DNA from 3 places in the Xanthomonas sp. MUS 060 genome. Region 1 is predicted to be linked to each of the others. Evidence: predicted binding sites of a transcription regulator. Region 1 holds the regulator's gene; each other region holds the start of a gene.
What was found. Region 1 encodes FliA, which starts transcription of late flagellar genes. Its sites were predicted from a motif close to TAAAGTTTNNCNNNCNNNGGCCGATAA; they were not measured.

Region 2: XANALMUS060_RS11835 (methyl-accepting chemotaxis protein) is a predicted target of FliA. The motif match lies at 3,464-3,490, and genes of this name have one in related genera.
Region 3: XANALMUS060_RS10610 (methyl-accepting chemotaxis protein) is a predicted target of FliA. The motif match lies at 2,842-2,868, and genes of this name have one in related genera.

The regions. Positions count from the first base shown of each region.
Region 1 is NZ_JZIM01000001.1:561,883-568,072, forward strand. It holds gene XANALMUS060_RS02540 (flagellar motor protein) at 1-171, opposite strand, end outside; gene XANALMUS060_RS02545 (chemotaxis protein CheA) at 394-2,148, opposite strand; gene XANALMUS060_RS02550 (protein phosphatase CheZ) at 2,153-2,761, opposite strand; gene cheY (chemotaxis response regulator CheY) at 2,761-3,153, opposite strand; gene XANALMUS060_RS02560 (RNA polymerase sigma factor FliA) at 3,172-3,921, opposite strand; gene XANALMUS060_RS02565 (P-loop NTPase) at 3,918-4,802, opposite strand; partial or broken gene flhF (flagellar biosynthesis protein FlhF) at 4,789-6,190, opposite strand, start outside.
Region 2 is NZ_JZIM01000012.1:67,034-73,223, reverse strand. It holds gene XANALMUS060_RS11850 (ABC transporter permease subunit) at 1-427, shown strand, start outside; gene XANALMUS060_RS11845 (nitrate/sulfonate/bicarbonate ABC transporter ATP-binding protein) at 444-1,763, shown strand; gene XANALMUS060_RS11840 (hypothetical protein) at 1,810-2,121, opposite strand; gene XANALMUS060_RS11835 (methyl-accepting chemotaxis protein) at 2,245-3,435, opposite strand; gene hflD (high frequency lysogenization protein HflD) at 3,574-4,188, opposite strand; gene mnmA (tRNA 2-thiouridine(34) synthase MnmA) at 4,185-5,378, opposite strand; gene XANALMUS060_RS11820 (NUDIX hydrolase) at 5,375-5,827, opposite strand; gene clpS (ATP-dependent Clp protease adapter ClpS) at 5,978-6,190, shown strand, end outside.
Region 3 is NZ_JZIM01000009.1:108,120-114,309, reverse strand. It holds gene XANALMUS060_RS10625 (DUF4194 domain-containing protein) at 1-386, opposite strand, end outside; gene XANALMUS060_RS10620 (DUF3375 domain-containing protein) at 373-1,842, opposite strand; gene folE (GTP cyclohydrolase I FolE) at 1,920-2,522, opposite strand; gene XANALMUS060_RS10610 (methyl-accepting chemotaxis protein) at 2,975-5,083, shown strand; gene XANALMUS060_RS10605 (hypothetical protein) at 5,287-6,189, shown strand.

The sequences.
Region 1 (6,190 bases):
CCGGAACACCACCGGTGGTGTTTGCACAAGAATTGCCGCAAAGGTCCCCACGATCACGATGACGAACGCAGCCGGCGACCACAACGCCGAAATCCCGGCGCCTTTGAGGATGCTGCCGCCGATCAGCGAGATGATCGCCAGCAGCAGGCCGATGAGACTGAGTTTGTCCATGCAGGAGGTATCGGCAAGGGAGCGGGGGACTTAATGGGTAGCCGGGATTGGAGACGTGCACGAAACGAAATGTGACAGCGCACAAATACAAGTATTCGAGGTAAAAAGTGCAAATATCCTGGGCAGGACGTTGCGATCGCTTCTTCAACGTGTTGCGGTTTGTTTCATCAACGCGTTTGACAATGGTTTGGATAAGGGAGGCACTGTTGCCGTCCCGAACCCTTAGCTTTTCAGGCCATCCACATCCAGGATCAATGCCAGACGGCCATCGCCGATCAGGGTGGCGCCGGCATACCCTGGCAGGCCGCGCAGGGCGCGCGGTAGCGGTTTGATGACCACCTCCTCGCGACCGCGAACCTGGTCCACCACCAGACCCATACGCGATTCGCCAGCTTGCAGCACCACGATGGTCAGTAGTGGCAGTTGTGGGGCATCGACGTTGAGCCACTGGCGCAGATCCACCAATGGCAGCGTATGCGATTGCCGGTCGAGTACGGCGCGGCCGTCGAACCAGCCCAGCGAGCGGCGTGGCGCATGCAGTACTTCGACCACGCGCGCCAAGGGCAGTGCATAGACACTATCGCCGGCCTGCACCAGCAGGGTTGGCAAGATCGCCAGGGTCAGTGGCACGCGGATCAGGAAGCGGCTGCCGCGGCCCAATTCGGATTGGATCTGGATTTGTCCGCTGAGTTCTCGGATGCGCGACTGCACCACATCCATGCCGACGCCACGGCCGGAAATGTCGGTGACTTCGGATTTGGTCGAGAAGCCAGGCAGGAACACCAGATGCAGGCATTCCTCGGTGCTCAGTCGTACAGCGGCTTCCGGATCGATCAAGCCCTTTTCGCGCGCCTTGGCACGCAACCGCTCCGGATCGATGCCGGCACCGTCGTCTTGCACTTCGATGGTGACGTAGTCGCCTTCTTGTTGTGCAGACAGGCGCACATGGCCGCCACGCGGCTTGCCGGTGGCTTCGCGTAGCGCGGGCGCCTCGATGCCATGGTCGATCGCGTTGCGCACCAAATGGACCAGCGGATCGGCCAATGCCTCGACCAGATTACGGTCCAGTTCGGTGTCGGCACCGATCAGTTCCAATTCCACTTCTTTCTGCAAAGAACGGGCAACGTCGCGCGCGACCTTCGGGAAGCGCGAGAACACCTTGCCCACCGGTTGCATGCGTGTGCGCATGACCGCCGATTGCAGCCGCGCGGTGGCGATATCCAACGTGCTGACTGCACGATCCAGCTCTTCGTCGCGCAAGCGCGCACGCAGTGTCTTGAGTCGATTGCGCGATAACACCAACTCGCCGATCATGTTGACGATGGCGTCAAGGCGTTTGGTGTCCACGCGCACGGTTTGTTCGGGTTCGCTCGCCTTTGCCGCGACGCCCGGCTTGGCTGCCGCTGCTGGCGCGTTGGACTTGGGACTTGGTGCTGGCGCAAGTTGTGGTTTGGCCGCAGGCGCGGCACCGCCGTGTAGATTGTCGAGTAGGGCTTCGAATTCGTCGTCGCTGATCAGGTCCGAATCGGCGCCATTTCCTCCAACCGGCATACTGCTCTTGCTGGCTGTTGCAGCGGGGGATGGCGTTGCGGCTTCCTCTTCACCTGCGGCGAATTGCGCGATCAATTGTGCCGGGGCGCGTGGTGGCTCGTTGCCGCTACCGAACGCATCGAGCATCGATTGCAGGTAGTCCAGCGATTGTTGTGCGGCGTCGAAATGACGCGCTTCCAGTGTGGCCTGGCCAGCGCGGGCCATGCCCAGGGTCTCTTCGGCGGCATGGCACAACTCGACCATGGCGTTGATCGACAAGAAACCGGCGCCGCCCTTGAGGGTATGGAAGCCTCGGAACACGGCGTTGAGCTGGCTGCTGTCATCAGGCGCCTGCTCCAGCGACACCAACTGTTCGCCTAGGCGGTCCAGGATTTCCTGGGCCTCGATGATGAAGTCGGCAGCGATGTCGTCTGATACGGCGCTCATACGATTACAACCCCAATCCGGACAACAGGTCGTCGGCGTCGTTTTGCGACACGCCGTGGCGATCCAAGCCGGGCAATGCCGGGCCAGCCAGGCTGCCATCGGCCTTTTTTTCTTCCTTTGGCGGTAATCCCAGCGCGCCGAACCCTTCGTGCACACGGCGCACGATTCCGGCGACGCGGCGGATGATCTGCCCGGTCAGGTCCTGGAAGCTCTGCGCCAGGGCCATTTCGGTGAGGTTGTGGCGGATCTTGTCCAGGATCTCGCCCTGGTCCTCGCTCAGGCCGCCGGCACGCAATTGATCGGCGAGTCCACGGCATTGCTCTGCTAGATCCAAGGTGCGGTGACTGGCCTGTTCGGTCATTGCCACCACATGGTCCAGCCGCGAACAGGCGTCATCCAGTTCGCCGGCGTCGCTGGGCACTACTGGCAGTTCGCCCAGCGCTTGGCCCAGATCGCGCGCAAGTCGGCTCAGGCCCTGCATCATGGGGCGTGTGCGCCAAGCGGCGAGGGTATCGATCTCTCTGCGCCAGCCGGCTTCGTCACCGCTCTCCAGTGCGTCCAGCGCACCTTGGAGGCGTTCGATCAGGGCAGTGCGTTCAGCTGTCACTTCCATCAGGCAGTTGCTCCAAGGCGTTCGAAGATCTTGCCCAGTTTTTCTTGCAGTGTTTGCGCGGTGAACGGTTTGATGATGTAGCCGTTCACACCGCACTGCGCGGCTTCGATGATTTGCTCGCGCTTGGCCTCGGCTGTGACCATCAGTACCGGTAAATGCTTGAGCTTGTCGTCGCCGCGGATGTTGCGCAGCAAATCGATGCCGGTCATGCCGGGCATGTTCCAGTCTGTGACCACGAACTCGAACGGGGCCGAGCGCAATGCGGCCAGCGCGCTGTTGCCGTCTTCGGCTTCGGCGGTGTTGGTGAAGCCAAGATCGCCGAGCAGGTTCTTGACGATGCGCCGCATCGTCGAAAAATCGTCCACGATCAAAATCCTCATGTTTTTATTCACCGCTAACTCCCTAGGTTCTTATTCTTCGTCTTCCAGGCCTGCGTCGGCGGCTTCGAATGCCTTCAGGCGTCCGCGCAACCGTACCGTGGCCTGACCGTGGATCTGGCACACGCGCGACTCGCTGACTCCGAGGACCGCGCCGATTTCCTTGAGATTCAATTCCTGCTCGTAGTACAGGGACAGCACTAATTGTTCGCGTTCGGGCAATTGCGCGATCGCTTTGCCAAGTTCGCGGCCGAATTCGCTGCGTTCGAGCATCTGCTGCGGATTGGGGCCGCCCTTGGCGATGGTGTCCAGTTCGCCATGATCCTCGATACGCGATTCCAGGCTCAGTACTTGTCCGCGTGCGGCATCTTCCATCAACCGCATGTATTCGGGCAGTGGCATTTCCATCGCGGCGGCCACTTCATTGGCGGCAGCGGCGCGACCGGTATTTTGTTCAATCTTGCGGATCGCCGAGGCGGCGTCACGCGCGCGTCGGTGCACCGAGCGGGGCACCCAATCGCCACGGCGGATCTCGTCGATCATCGAGCCGCGGATGCGGATCGAGGCGTAGGTCTCGAACGAGGCGCCCTGGTCGGCATCGTAGCTGCGCGAAGCCTCGATCAGCCCGATCATCCCGGCCTGGATCAGGTCGTCGATCTCGACGCTGGCCGGCAGCCTGGCCGCCAGGTGATGGGCGATGCGTCGCACCAGGTCCGAGTGTTGCGCGATGTAGTCATTGGAACTGTTGCGCTGCACGGCGCGATAGTGGGCGGCGGCGTTCATGCGGCGACTCCACGCTGAATGATGCGTTCGACGAAGAACTCGACGTTGCCGCTCGGAACGGTCGGTGCCTGCCAGCGTGAAGTGCGCCGTGCAATATCGGAGATCGCTTGGGCCGAGGGGCTGGAGGGGTAGGCTTTGACCACCGGTTGCTGGCGTTGCACTGAAAGTCGCAGCCAGTCGTCCTGCGGTACGCAACCCAGATAGTTCAGCGACACGTCACCGAGGAACTTCTCGCAGACACGGCTGAGCTTTTCGTATAGCAGGCGGCCTTCGTTGGCGTCGCGGACCATGTTGGCGACGATCTGCAGCCGGTCCATGCCACGCTCGCGTGCAAGGACTTTGATCAGGGCGTAGGCGTCGGTGATCGAGGCAGGCTCATCGCAGACCACCACGACGGCGTCCTGCGCGGCCTGGCAGAAGGTCAGTACGCTGTCGGTGATGCCAGCGGCCGTGTCGATCACCATGATGTCCAGGTCGCGTTGCAACTCGGAGAACACATTGACCAGGCCGACGTGTTGAGCGGGGGGCAGTTCGGCCATGTAACGGCGGCCGGAGGCGGCGGGCACCACCATCAACCCGTTGGGCATGTCGATCAGGGCTTCTTCCAGCGTGCAACGCCCGGCGACCAGATCGGCCACAGTGAATCTAGGCGTCAACCCCAGTAATACATCGACGTTGGCCAGGCCGAGGTCGGCGTCCAGAAGCAGCGTGCGCTTGCCCATGTCGGCCAGCGCCATCGACAGATTGACCGAAATGTTGGTCTTGCCGACGCCACCCTTGCCACCGGTCACAGCGATCGTGCGCACCGGACCCAGCGGTTCGTTGCGCGTCGCCGATAGGGGAAACGCATTGGTCAGATTGGCGTAATCACGCGACGGCATGGTTCTGCTCCGGAGTACAGGGCTTATCGGCAGCGCGCCGCAAATCTTCAAGGCGCAATACCAGGCTGGCGGCGTTGGCGCGGTGTAGGTCGTCCGGCACACGCTGTCCATCGGTCACCCAGGTGATGGGAAGGCGATGGTCAACGACCACCGATAAGGCACTGCCAAACCGTCCGGTTTCGTCCAGCTTGGTCAGGATGACGCCCTGTGGATCGGCGCTGGCGAACCGGCGCACGACTTCGTCCAGGTCGGAAAAATGGGCGTTGGTGGGAAGCACGAGCAAAGAGCGGACGACGCGTGAGGCGCGCAGCCAGTGCAGTTGCGCGGCCAGTGCGCGGTCGCGCTGGCCCATGCCGGCGGTGTCGATCAGCACCAATTTGTAGTCGGCCAGACGCTTTAGCAGCTGCTGTAGCGAGGCATCGCTGTCGGCCTCGTGAACGGCGATCCCGAGCTGTCGGCCATAACTATGGAGTTGTTCGCGGCCACCGACGCGGACGGTGTCAGTGGTGACCAGGGCCACGTCGCGGGCGGCGTTGCGCTCCAGGAAGAGAGAGGCCAGCTTGGCGATGGTCGTGGTCTTGCCGGCGCCGGTGGGGCCGATCAGGGCGATCACGCCGCCTTGCTCGAGCGGATCCAACGCCGCGATCGGCAAGCGTTTGGACAACAGGCCCAGCATCAGTCCGCGGCCGCGGTGCAGTTCCAGGTCGGCGGGAATTTGCATGACAACGTCGCGGGTGATGCCGCCGTCGAAGCCGTAGTCGTCCATCAATTCCAGCGCCTGGGCGCGTACCGGCGAGCCGCGCAGGCGCTCGTCGGTGAGTCGATTCATTTCACGTTCGATCATCTGCCGCATCAGCGCCAGTTCGTCGCGCAGTTGCGTCAATTGTTCGTCGTTCTGCGGCGCCGGGAAGTTGGGAACTGCGGTGAGCGTGGTGGCTGCCGGAATTTCGGCGCTCTTGCTCGGGGCCTCGGCGACCAGCTTGGGCGTGCTCGCTGGCGCCAGTGCCACGGCGGGGATGTCTCTTCGTGCCAGGCTGTATCCGCGGCGGTGGGCGCAGCGGCGAGGGTTGTACTGGCAGCGGGAAATGGTGTTGGCAGCGAGACGTTGATCGGCGCGTTGCGGAACACATCGTCGGGGATGCTGCTCTGGGCAGTGGCCGGTTCCTGGACGGCGGCCGGTGGCGTGAGTGTCGATGTCGCAGTGCCGAGCTTGCCAAGCGGCCGCGCCGACGTGGCGGCGCTGGCATTGCTGCGGCGCTCGCTGATCGCGGCCATCATCGCCATCGCCGAGTTGGGCCCTGCAGCTTTTTGACGTGCGGGCCGTGGCGTCGCCGCTGTGGTGGCCGGACGTGGCGTTTCCTCTGGACGCACTGCGTCCAGAGCGCGTT
Region 2 (6,190 bases), on a different contig from region 1:
TCCGAACATCTGGCTGTCGCCACTGATGATATTGGGCACGCAGTGGTACATCCTGTTCAATGTGATTGCTGGCGCCAGTGCTTTTCCCACCGACCTGCGCGAAGCCGCCAGCATCTACCGCCTGCGCTCGTGGACGTGGTGGCGGCGAGTGATTCTGCCGGGCATTTTCCCGTATTACGTGACCGGCGCGCTGACCGCTTCCGGTGGCTCCTGGAATGCCAGCATCGTGGCCGAGCTGGCCAGTTGGGGCGATCGCCATGTGCAGGCCTACGGCCTGGGTTCCTATATCGCGCGTGCCACCGCTGCTGGCGATGGCGCACGGGTTCTGCTCGGTGTGGCGGTGATGTCGCTGTTCGTGAGCATCTTCAACCGTGCGGTGTGGCGGCGGCTATATGTCTTTGCCGAACGCCGGCTGCGTTTCGACTGATCCAAGGAGACCGATCATGAGCTTTTCCGCAAGCGCTCCCGAGCGCGCGCCGCTGGTCCGCGTACAGGGTGTGCGCAAGAGCTACGACAAGGGTGGGGCGACACCGTTGGTGGTGCTGGAGGACGTCGACCTGACCCTGAACTCCGGGCAGATCGTCGGTCTACTCGGCCGTTCCGGTTCGGGCAAGTCGACCTTGCTGCGCGCCATCGCCGGCTTGCTGCAGCCCAGCGCCGGCAGCATTGCCTTCCGCGACGCTGCGCCGAATCAAGCACCCGACGACATTGCGATGGTGTTTCAAAGCTTCGCGCTGTTCCCATGGTTGACCGTACTGCAGAACGTGGAAGTCGGGCTGGAGGCGCGTGGGGTGGAGGTCGACGAACGGCGCCGCCGCTCGCTGGCGGCGATCGACCTGATTGGCCTGGATGGCTACGAGGGAGCCTATCCGAAGGAGTTGTCCGGAGGCATGCGCCAGCGCGTGGGTCTGGCGCGGGCGCTGGTGGTGCGACCAAAGCTGCTGCTGATGGACGAGCCCTTCTCTGCGCTGGACGTGCTGACCGCCGAAACCTTGCGCACCGACCTGCTGGATCTGTGGTCGGAAGGACGTATGCCGATCGAATCGATCCTGATGGTGACCCACAACATCGAGGAAGCGGTGTTGATGTGCGACCGGATCGTGATCTTCGGCGCCAATCCGGGCCGGGTGATCGGCGAGATTCAAGTCACTCTGCCGCAACCGCGCAATCGACTTGCGCCAGCGTTTCGCGCGCTGGTCGACGACATCTATGCGCGCATGACCTCCAGTCCGCAGCGTCCACAGGCACGCGAGGGCGTCTTTCCTGGCAGCGGCATTGCCATGGTGCTGCCGCGAGTGTCGAGCAATCTGCTGGCTGGCTTGATCGAGGCGGTCGCTGCCGAGCCCTACCATGGCCGCGCCGACCTGCCGCCTCTGGCGGCCGGTTTGCAATTGGAAGTCGACGAACTTTTCCCGATTGCCGAGACCCTGCAATTGTTGCGCTTTGCCGTCTTCGAAAAGGGCGATCTGCAGTTGACCCCAGCAGGGCAGCGTTTCGCCGAACTCGGCACCGATGCGCGCAAGCAACTGTTCGCCCAGCATCTGGCCACCTATGTGCCACTGGCCGCGCACATCCGGCGCGTGCTCGACGAGCGTCCGGCGCACCATGCACCGGCGCGACGTTTCCGCGACGAGCTGGAGGATCACATGTCGGAGGACTATGCGACGGAAACCGTGCAGGCGGTGACCAGTTGGGCGCGTTACGCCGAGTATTTCGCCTACGACAAGCAGGCCGACCTGTTCTCGTTGGAAAACCCCAGCTGAAGGGCGCGCGAAGCAGCGACCTCAAAGTGACGTCGGCGAGGATCGCTCAGTCGATGTCGTGCAAGACAAAATCGATGATCGGTTCCGGCGTGCCGGCAGCGTCGATGGCGGTTCCGTTCAATCCCATGTCCCAGGCCAGACTGGCCCAGACGCTGTCGTCAATGCAGGCGTTCTGCGGCGTGGAGGGACGGGCAATCTGCATCTTGTGCAGCTCGGCCTGGGCCAGTGTTTCCAGTCGGCGCAGGACGCTGCCCGTGTGCTGACGCAGCGGCACTGCTGGAGCAACTGCGTCCGCTGCCGGTGCGCATGTATCGCTCGGTGCCGTGTCGCTCGTATCGCTGCGCGCATCGCAGGACATGACCGCACCTCTGGGAAGGGACTGGAAATGCATCGGCTAGGCCAAGCGAGTAGGGCATAGACGACACGCCCCGGTAGGGCCGGGGACGTGTCGGTTCATAGTGCGGAAGCGGTCAAGCCAGACTCAGAACAATTCCACCGTGCCTGCGCCCATGCTCTGCTGCGCCACCGGCTTGTGCGGCGGGCGCTCCCATTCCGTGCGCATATCGCGCAGACGCTTGCCGACCCGCTGCAGCGCATCGATCAGTTCGCTGTCGAATACTCCGCCATTGCGGTGCAACAGTTCCTGCAGGGCCACCGCTTCGCGGTTGATCGCGGCCAGACGGTCCATGTGGGTATGCACGCCCCCCAGCGCCTGGGTTGCGATGTCCTCGAACTGCAGGGCGCGCACTGCTTCGGCGACACTGCTGTCGATGGAGCGGCCGCATTCGGAAATCTCGCGCATGCTGTCGCCCAGGGAGTGATTGATCGCCGCCACGTTATCCAGCATCGCCGCAGCCTCGGCACGTGCCTCGCGGGAGCGGTCCATGTCGCGCGAGGCCATGTGCGAGACCGTCTCACGCACCTTGGCGATGGCGTCCTTGGAACTATGCGCCAGCTTGCGGATCTGTTCGTTGAAGGTGGTGGAACGCTCGGACAGATTGCGTACCTCGTCGGCCACCACCGCGAAGCCGCGGCCCGCTTCGCCAGCGCGCGCCGCTTCGATGGCCGCATTCAACGCCAGCAGGTTGGTCTGGTCGGCGATCGACTTGACATCCTCCAGTAGGGCGAAGATGCCGTCCAGGTGCTGCGACATGTCGTCGATGTAGTGCACCGTGGTGCTGCTCTGGCCGCTGACTTGTTCCAGTGCTTCGACCAACTGTTCCATACGCTGGCTGGCATGTTGGGCGAACCGGGCCACGTCCACCCCGGCGCCGCCTTCTTCGCCAGCACGATCCACGATCCGTGCCAACGCCACGCTCTGCTGACGCGATTTACGATTCATTGCCTCGAAGCTGTTGCCCAAGCCGCTGACCGCCTGGCGGATCAGTTCGCGGGCACGTTCGATATCCCCGCGCGATCCATCGATCTCATTGCCCACGAAGCTGCGCAGCTCGTTCAGCAATTGATCCTGTTCACGCATGATTTTGGCCTGTTCCGGCGAGCGCCGGCCTTGGCTGTAGACGGTCCAGGCGGCGAAGCCCAACCAGCTCAACGTCATCGTGGAGAGAATGGCCCAACGGACCGGGGCTGGCCAATCGAAGCCGGCAGCGATGGGGAACAGCAACGTCAGGGCAAGCGGAGCGGCCAGACGGATCAGGAGGCGTGAATACATGGACGTTCTCGGCAAAGTCACGATTGCTGTATCGGCCGCCCCCTCCTGCTCTTTAGGTGCGGACTGGCGTTAATCGTCTTAAGGCTATCGGATCCATTAACGTATCCGGCGAGTATCGGATGGCAGAAGCGTTGAGGTTCAGCGCAATGCCCGGTCTACGGCTTCACGCATGCGCCGCTTGGCCAGGAGGAAATCCCACAAACTGCCGCCCAACTGCCGCCACAGGACCGCAGAGCGCACTGCGGCCAACAGCAGAGCACGGATCTCCGCGACCACCCCGGCCTGACCGAGATAATGTGGATTACCCTGCACCATCACCCGAGGACGTAAGTGGCTGATAGTCTGAGCATAGAGCTGGCCCAGTGCTTCGATTACCTCAGGATGCGTACTGTCGCCACGCCTTTCCAGCAGTAAAGCGGCCCCAGCGATGCCGAGGCTGATTTTGCCATCGGTTTCGGTGTCGCTGACGAGACGACGCTCCAGTTGGATGACCGCCAGCGCCAGGCGTGGTAACACCTCGTCCTGACCTTGATTGCGAAAGTACTGGTGCAATAGGCGCATGCCAGGCACCAAGTCGCTGCGGTGGCCGTAAACCGCCTCTGCGCTCGGTGCATCGATCCGGAACACGCTGTCGAGCAGAGTGCGGACCAATGATGCCTCCGAGTGGCCGGTTTCGGCGATACGGCGTACCTGCTGCAGGGCCTGGGCCATGCCTGCCAGCGCCAGCATGCGCGTATCCATGGTGTCGATCATCGGTTGGTGTCCTCGTGTGTTGCAGTCGCCCGCTGCGCCAGACGGCGCTCCAGCGGGGCATCGGTGGTGGCGATCACGGCCCCGCCCAGGCACTCCTCGCCCTGGTACAGCACCAGGGATTGTCCCGGCGTCACGGCCCGTTGCGCACGCTCGAACTGTACCGTCAGGGTGCCATCGTCGCTGACTTCGACCATGCACGGTTCGTCGGCCTGCCGGTAGCGGGTTTGCGCACGACATGCGAAATGCCGCGCTGGTGGCGCGCCGGCAATCCAATGCGCGTTTTCCGAGCGCAGTTGCGTGGCCATCAGATGGGGGCTGTCGCGGTCCTGGTCGACATACAGCACATTGCGCGCCACATCTTTGCCGATCACGTACCACGGCGCTGCGGCCCGGCCGCGCACACCGCCGATGTTCAGGCCTTCGCGCTGGCCCAGGGTGAAATAGAACACGCCGGGGTGCTCGGCCACGATGTGCTCGTGCGGGTCGCGGATCTCTCCGCGCCGGGCCGGCAGGTAGCGGCTCAGGAATGCGCGGAAGTCGCGTTCGCCGATGAAACAGATGCCAGTGGAGTCCTTCTTGGCGTGGGTCGGCAAACCCGCTTGGCGGGCGATGCGTCGCACCTGCTCCTTGGGCAGCTCGCCCACAGGGAAGAGGGTCGCAGCGAGTTGCGCCTGGCCCAGCTGGTGCAGGAAATAGCTTTGGTCCTTGTTGCGATCCAGCCCGCGCAGCAGCCGCCAACGACGATCAGTAAACGTCACCCGCGCATAGTGGCCTGTCGCGATGCGCTCGGCGCCAAGGTCGCGTGCCGCGTCCAGGAAATGCTTGAACTTGACCTCGCGATTGCACAGCACGTCCGGATTGGGAGTGCGCCCGGCAGCGTATTCGGCCAGGAAGTGCGCGAATACGCCTTGCCAGTACTCCTTTGAGAAGTCGCGAAAATGGAATGGAATGCCGAGCATGCCGCAGACCGCCACCGCATCGCGTCGGTCGGCCTCGGCGCGGCATGCGCTCGCTTTCGATTTCCCGCTTTCGGCGTCGCTCGCGCCTTCGTGCGCATCGGCGCTGCCGTCGTCGGCCCAGTTCTGCATGAACAGTCCGGACACCGCGTGCCCCTGTTGCACCAGTTGCCAAGCCGCGACCGACGAATCCACCCCTCCTGAGACGCCGACCATGATGTGTGTTGCGCTCATGCCAACTGTCGCAACAGGTCTAGCGGGTAGCGTTGCCCTGCAAGGAAATCGGCCACGGTCCGCCACACCAACGGACTGCGCCAACGCGGTTGGGCGCTCTGCAACTCGGTTGGAGTCATCCAAAGCGCACGCACGATACCGGTATCCAGCGGCCTTTGCGGGTGGTGTTCCAGCGGATCGGCAGCAAACGCGAAGCGCAGGTAATGGCGGCCGTTATCAGCCTTCCATTGGTAGGCACCGATAAATGCGGTGGGACGTACCTGCCAGCCGGTTTCTTCCAGCGTCTCGCGCACAGCGGCCTCCACCAGGCTCTCGTCTGGCTCCAGATGACCCGCAGGTTGGTTCAGTACCAACGCGCCGCCAATGGCTTCTTCCACCTGCAGCAGGCGGCCATCGTGCGCCACGATGGTCGCCACGGTCACATCGGGCTGCCAGTGGGACGCTGCCAGTGTCGTCACAACGCATCCTTGCGGTCGTTGAGTTCGGTATCCATCGCAATCGTCGGATGCATGCGAAGCGCCATCGGAGAGGAGAGAATTGTGCGGGCAGTGATGGCGATCGTCCAATCCGGCCGGACAGCGGGCGTATATAATTGCGCGATGTCCCGTAAGAATTCCCCTGAGCACGACCATGGCGTCATGGTAGAGACCGGTAAGCCGGAGACTGCCCGCCCGCCGATGTACCAGGTGCTTTTGCTGAACGACGATTACACCCCGATGGAGTTCGTGGTGACCGTGTTACAGCAGTTTTTTGCCTTGGATCTTGAGCGTGCCACCCAGGTGATGCTACATGTGCATACGCGCGGTCGCGGG
Region 3 (6,190 bases), on a different contig from region 1:
GCCAACTGTTGACGCAGGTGCAAAAGCAACACCGAGTCGATGAAGGTCAGCGGCGCCGAGCGCAGCAATACCGGCGTTTCCAATTCGCCGGTGTCGGCCTGGCGGGTGAACGCGATGCCGGTTTCGCGATCCAGCACCAACTCCAGGAACAATTCCGACAGCGCGCTGCGAATCGCCGCCTCGTTGCGCAGCAGCGCTGGCCACAGCGTGCTATGCCGCTGCGCGTCTACGCTCGGACCGCTGAGCAACTGGCACAGCGCGCGACGTGCATCCAGCGGCAGACCACCACTGTCGCCTGCGAATAATCCGCTGCCGGGATCTGCTGCGGTCGCGGTATCCACATCGCCTGCCGCATCGGACGCATCCGCATGGTCATGCCAATTCATGGCGTTTCTCCTGGGTGAACCACACCAGCGGAATGCGCGCACTGCGCCACTGACCGTCGCCACCACGCCAGTGCGCGTGTTCGTGCTGTTCGGGCAGGACCACGCCATGGCGCGTGCCCAGCGACAGATAGCCGATCACGCTGCCCAAACCCTGGCTGGCCTCACGCTGTGCCAGCACCTGGGCGATGGACAACTGCCGATGCGCGGCGAGCAACTCGAACAGATCGCGGCGCAAGCTGCGGAAATCGATCTCCGATTGCGCGACCAGATCGCCAACGCTGTCCAGGCAGATCGCCGCCGCCGCGTTGCGCTGGATGCTGCCATCGATCTGTTGCTGACGCGGATCGTGCAAGCGCCACTGCGACAACGAGCGCAGGCGACTGCTGGTCAATTTCAGGTCGCGGCCGATGCTGCGCTGCGCGGGAATGCGATCACGCAGTGCCAGCGCTTCGGCCTGTGCCTGCTTGAGGAACTGATTGAGGCGACGCTGTTCGAGATAACCGCGGCTCTGGACGAAGCCACGCAGACTGCGCGCGAAATGCTGCATCACATCGTGGACCTGGCCGCCGCGTTCGAGCATGGTGGCGGTCAGCCCGCGCAGGAAGCCGCGTTCGCGCCGATCGAGCTTGCGCGCGAAACCACGCGACAACAACGTCTCCAGCGCCGCATCCAACTGCGCGCTTTGTTCGGCATCGTTGAGCAACGCCCAGAACGCCTGAAAACTGCGGCCGGCATCGCTGTCACCGATCACGTCCACGCCTTCGAACAGCTTGCCCAGAATCTCGCCACGCTCGCCATCGTCATCGATGATGCGTTCGCGGAAGCTGCGGTTGAGTTGCTCGAAATCGTCGCGGACGCGGCGGAAATCTTCGGTCAACTCGTCGGCCAGAGCGATCACCTGGCGCGTGCGTTCCAGCGCGCGCTTGCCATCCAGCGAGGCGACTTTGCCGGCGGAAACCCGCGCGATTTCCGCATCGATCCGGTCACGTTCGTCGCGCAACGCGGACAAGCGCGCATCCGGATTGGTTTCGGTCAACGCCGCCAACTGCGCCAATTGCTGCATCACCAGCGCCAGGCGGCTCTCGGTGGCGGCGCCGCGCGTATGTTCCAGTCCATCGACGAAGCGGATCGCCTGCAAGGCCTGGGTCGACACCTCATAGTCTTCCTGCTGCGCGCCCTCCGGCAGCCGGCGCTCCAGCCAGCCCTGGGCCAGCCAGTGAGCCAGGTAGGCCTGCGCGGTGCGCGGTAGGTCGCGCGCCAGTTGATCGGCATTGAGATCGTCGAGCATGCGCTGCAGCCGCTCGTGCAAGACCGCCGTCGGCAAGCGACGCTCGTTCTCCAGCAGCAAGGTTTGCAGCAAACCGATGATTTCCGGTGCCTGATCGGCCGCGATCAGCTTCCACAACGGCTGCTCGCGCAGCGCGCGATAGCGGGCGATACGGGCGCGGTGTTTCATCGGGTGTGTGCCAAGCGCAAGCAACGACAAGGTTGCAACGACGCGGACATGCTAACCCAGCACCGCATGCGGCACGCTCAACGCGCGCCGCAATCGATGAAACGCAGGAATTCGGCGCGCGTACGCGCATCTTCGCGGAAGGTACCGAGCATCTTCGAGGTGACCATGCTCACGCCACGCTTGTGCACGCCGCGGGTGGTCATGCATTCGTGCGAACCCTCCACCACCACACCCACACCCAGCGGTTGCAGCGCGTCCTGGATGCATTGCGCAATCTGCGCGGTCATCTTTTCCTGTACCTGGAAGCGACACGCGTAGGCATCGACCACCCGCGCCAGCTTGCTGATGCCCACCACCTTGCCGCGCGGCAGGTAACCGACATGGACCTTGCCGATGATCGGGGCCATGTGGTGCTCGCAGTGGCTTTCGTATTCGATGTCGCGCAGCACGATCAGCTCATCGTAGCCAGCCACTTCTTCGAAGGTACGCAACATATATTCGCGCGGATCCTCGCGGTAGCCGCTGAACCAATCGCTGTAAGCCTCGGCGACCCGCCGCGGGGTATCCAGCAAGCCTTCGCGGGTCGGGTCGTCGCCGGCCCAGCGCAGCAGGGTACGCACCGCCTCCTCGGCCTGGGCCTGGGTCACGGAAGAAACAGGAGTGTGTTTGGAATCGGCCATCGAGAAGAAACACCCGTAAGAGGGGCTGCATGGTACCCGAGTCGCCTGGAGGACGCCGTTTCGGTACCGCGCGCAGGCTGCCCGCCAATCCCCTCGCTCTACGCGCCGATCGCGCAGCTTCAGCAGTACAGCCTGGGCGAGCAGGCGACCGCCGATCAAGGTGACATCGTGGATTGTGGAATTGACAACAGGACGCCGCGTTGCCGCAGAGAGGCTTCCACGGGAGTAGCCACCGTACTCTGGCGTATTTGCGCGATATTTATCACATGAATTTACTGTCCAGCCTCGATCATGGCATCGCCATGCGGCAGCGATGTACTTCAGTTCACCTGCGGCACGCCGCTATTCCTATGTTCACTTGGCCAAGCGCAGTCGCGCGACCGTCGACAATTCGCTCCCCCACCATGTCTGTTATCCCCGCTTCCCACCCCACGTCGGCGAAATCCACCTCCATGCACGTCTTCTCGAATCTGCGTATCGGCCAACGCCTGGCCCTGGGCTTTCTCTCGATCATCGTGCTGATGGTCCTGCTCACGGTCGTCGGCATCGAGCGCGTCCACAGCATCGACCAACGCCTGACCGCCATCAACGCGGTCAATAGCGTCAAGCAACGCTACGCGATCAATTTCCGCGGCAGCGTCCATGATCGCGCGATCGCACTGCGCGACGTGGTGCTGCTGGACGATCCGGCCAGCCGTCAAACCACCAAGGACTTGATCGACAAACTGGCCGCAGACTATGCGCGCTCGGCGCAGCCGCTCGACGACATGCTGGCGGCCTCCAACGACCCCAAAGAACAGGCCATCCTGCAGCGGATTCAGGCAATCGAGCAGCGCACCATGCCGCTGATCGTGCAAGTGCGCAGCCTGCGCGACAGCGGCGACAAAGACCAGGCGCAAACGCTGCTGCTGCAGCAAGCGCGTCCGGCCTTCGTCGACTGGCTGGCCAGCATCAATGCCTTCATCGACCTGCAGGAAGCCAAGAACCGCCAGGCCGCCAAGGAAGCGATGACCACCGCGCATGACTTCGCCGTGCTCATGGTCGGCTGCACCGTGCTGGCCTTGCTATTGGGCTCCGGCATCGCCTTTCTGCTCACCCGGCAGGTGGTATTGCCGCTGCGGCAGTCGCTCCGTCTGGCCGAGCGCATCGGCGCTGGCGATCTGAGCAGCCCCGACACCTCCACCGCCAACGACGAATCCGGGCAATTACTGCGGGCGATGCAGCAAATGCAGCGGCGCCTGCATGAAGTCATCTCGGCGCAACGCGAAATGGCCACGCGCCACGATGCCGGTGCGATCAGCTACCGCATGGATGCGCAACGCTTCCCCGGCGAATACGGACAGATGGTCGCCGGCACCAACGCCCTGGTCGATGCCCATGTGCAGACGCAATTGCGCATCACCGAGGTCATGGGCCGCTACGCTATCGGCGACCTGCGTCAGGAAATCGCGGACTACCCCGGCGAAAAGGCCGCGATCACCGCCACGATGCGGCATGTCAAACAAAACCTGCATGCGATCAACGTGCAGATCCAGACGCTGGCCGAAGCCGCCTGCGCCGGCGACTTCGCTCACCGCGGGCAACCGGAGAAATTCGAGCATGCCTTCCGCACCATGGTCGAGAACCTCAACACCATGATGGCGACAGCCGATACCAACCTGGGCAAGTTCTCGGCACTGTTGCGTGGCATCGCCGAGGGCGATCTCACTGTGCGCATGTCCGGCAACTTCCATGGCGTGTTCGCCACCATGCGCGACGATGCCAACAGCACCGTGCACCGTCTTACCGACATCGTCGCCCACATCCAGCGCACCACCAACAATATCGGCTTCGCCGCCGAGGATATCGCCAGCGGCAATCAGGAGCTGGCGCAGCGTAGCGAACAACAAGCGTCCAACCTGGAAGAAACCGCCGCCGCGATGGAGGAGCTGACCTCCACAGTGAAGCAGAACGCCGAACACGCCCAGCGTGCCAACCAACTTGCGCTGGGCGCAGCCAGCGTGGCGACGAACGGACGCGACGTGGTGAGTCAGGCGGTGGAAACCATGAGCGGCATCGAGGCAGCGTCCAAGCGCATCGCCGCCATCATCTCGGTGATCGATGGCATCGCCTTCCAGACCAATATCCTGGCGCTCAACGCCTCGGTGGAAGCCGCGCGCGCCGGCGAGCAAGGCAAGGGTTTCGCGGTGGTCGCCGCGGAAGTCGGCACCCTCGCCCACCGCGCCTCCAACGCCGCGAAGGAGATCAAGACGCTGATCGACGACTCGGTACAGCGCGTGACGCATGGTGCCGCACTGGTCAACAAGGCCGGCGCCACCATGGGCCAGTTGGTCACCAGCGTGCAGCACGTCACCGACATCATGGGCCACATCTCGGCGGCCTCACGCGAGCAAGCACAGGGCATCGAGCAGGTGAACCAAACCATCGCCAAGATGGACGAAGCCACCCAACAGAACGTGACCCTGGTGGAAGAGGCCAGCACCGCAGCGCGCTCGCTGGAGGAACAGTCGGCACAGCTCACCCAGGCGGTGGAAGTGTTCAAGGTCGGCGCCTACGTCTGAGCGCAGAGCGCAGCCAGCGTTGCCGCCTGGTCTCGGCGGCAACCGGTGGCGGCAATGGGTGAACGCAAGGTGTCGGGCGATGACCGGCGGTGCCTGCCGAACCACGGCATACGCCTGCACACAGGTTAGGATGGCGCCTTCCCATATCCGCCCCTTGCGCAGATTTCAGTGAAGGCCCGCACCCCCGACGCAGCCACGATGGCATGAGCCGCGCGTCGAACCGCGAGCCCGCCAGGGCACAATCCCGCAAGGAACGCTGGCAGCACTGGATCGCCTTGCTGATCAGCGCCTTGCTGCATCTGCTGATGGCAGTGCTGCTGCTGTATGCCGCCAAGCCGACCATGTCCACAGCGCAAGGCGCGGCTGGTGGCAGCCGGATCAAAGTCGACTTCATCGGCGAGACCAAGCGCCCCGATCACCCGGTGCCACCGCGACCGACACCACCGCCCGCGCAAGCGCCAGCTCACCGACGTGCGGCGCGAGCGGCCAGCCCGGTGCAGTCCACTCTGGTCGCACACGCGGACGATCCGGTGCCGCCAACCGACACCGCCACCCAATCAACCGAAAACGCCCGGACACCCCCCTCCGAGGAGCCGACAGCCGTCACGGCACACGCTCCCTCCCCGGCCCAGGACGCGCCGACGCCGAGCCAGACCACCGCCAGCACGCCGCCACCGCCCACCGAGCGCCGGCCTCAGACCTGGACCGGACGCCCACCAGGCGCGCTCGACACCGACACCGCCCCAGACAACAGCGGCCTGACCGAGGGCCCAGGCAACCGTGGCAACCGACACGACCTGGACGCCTCCCAGCCCAGCCTGGAAGTCGGCGGCTACCTCGTCTACTACGACCTGGGCAGCGAAACGCAGTTGCGCGCCTGGCAACGGCAGGGCATGAAGGAACTGTTCATCCTGCTGCCGGGAACCGAGTACCGCATGGTCTGCCCACTGGACATCGCGCTCACCCGTGGCTCCGGCAAATGTCGCGCGCTGCCGCAGGACTCGCCGGAACTGAAGACGATCGGCGATGCACGTCAGGTCATCACCATGTTGCAGGTCTACCATCACGGCGAATTGGTCTGGCGCGGACCCGGCCCGTATCGCTGAG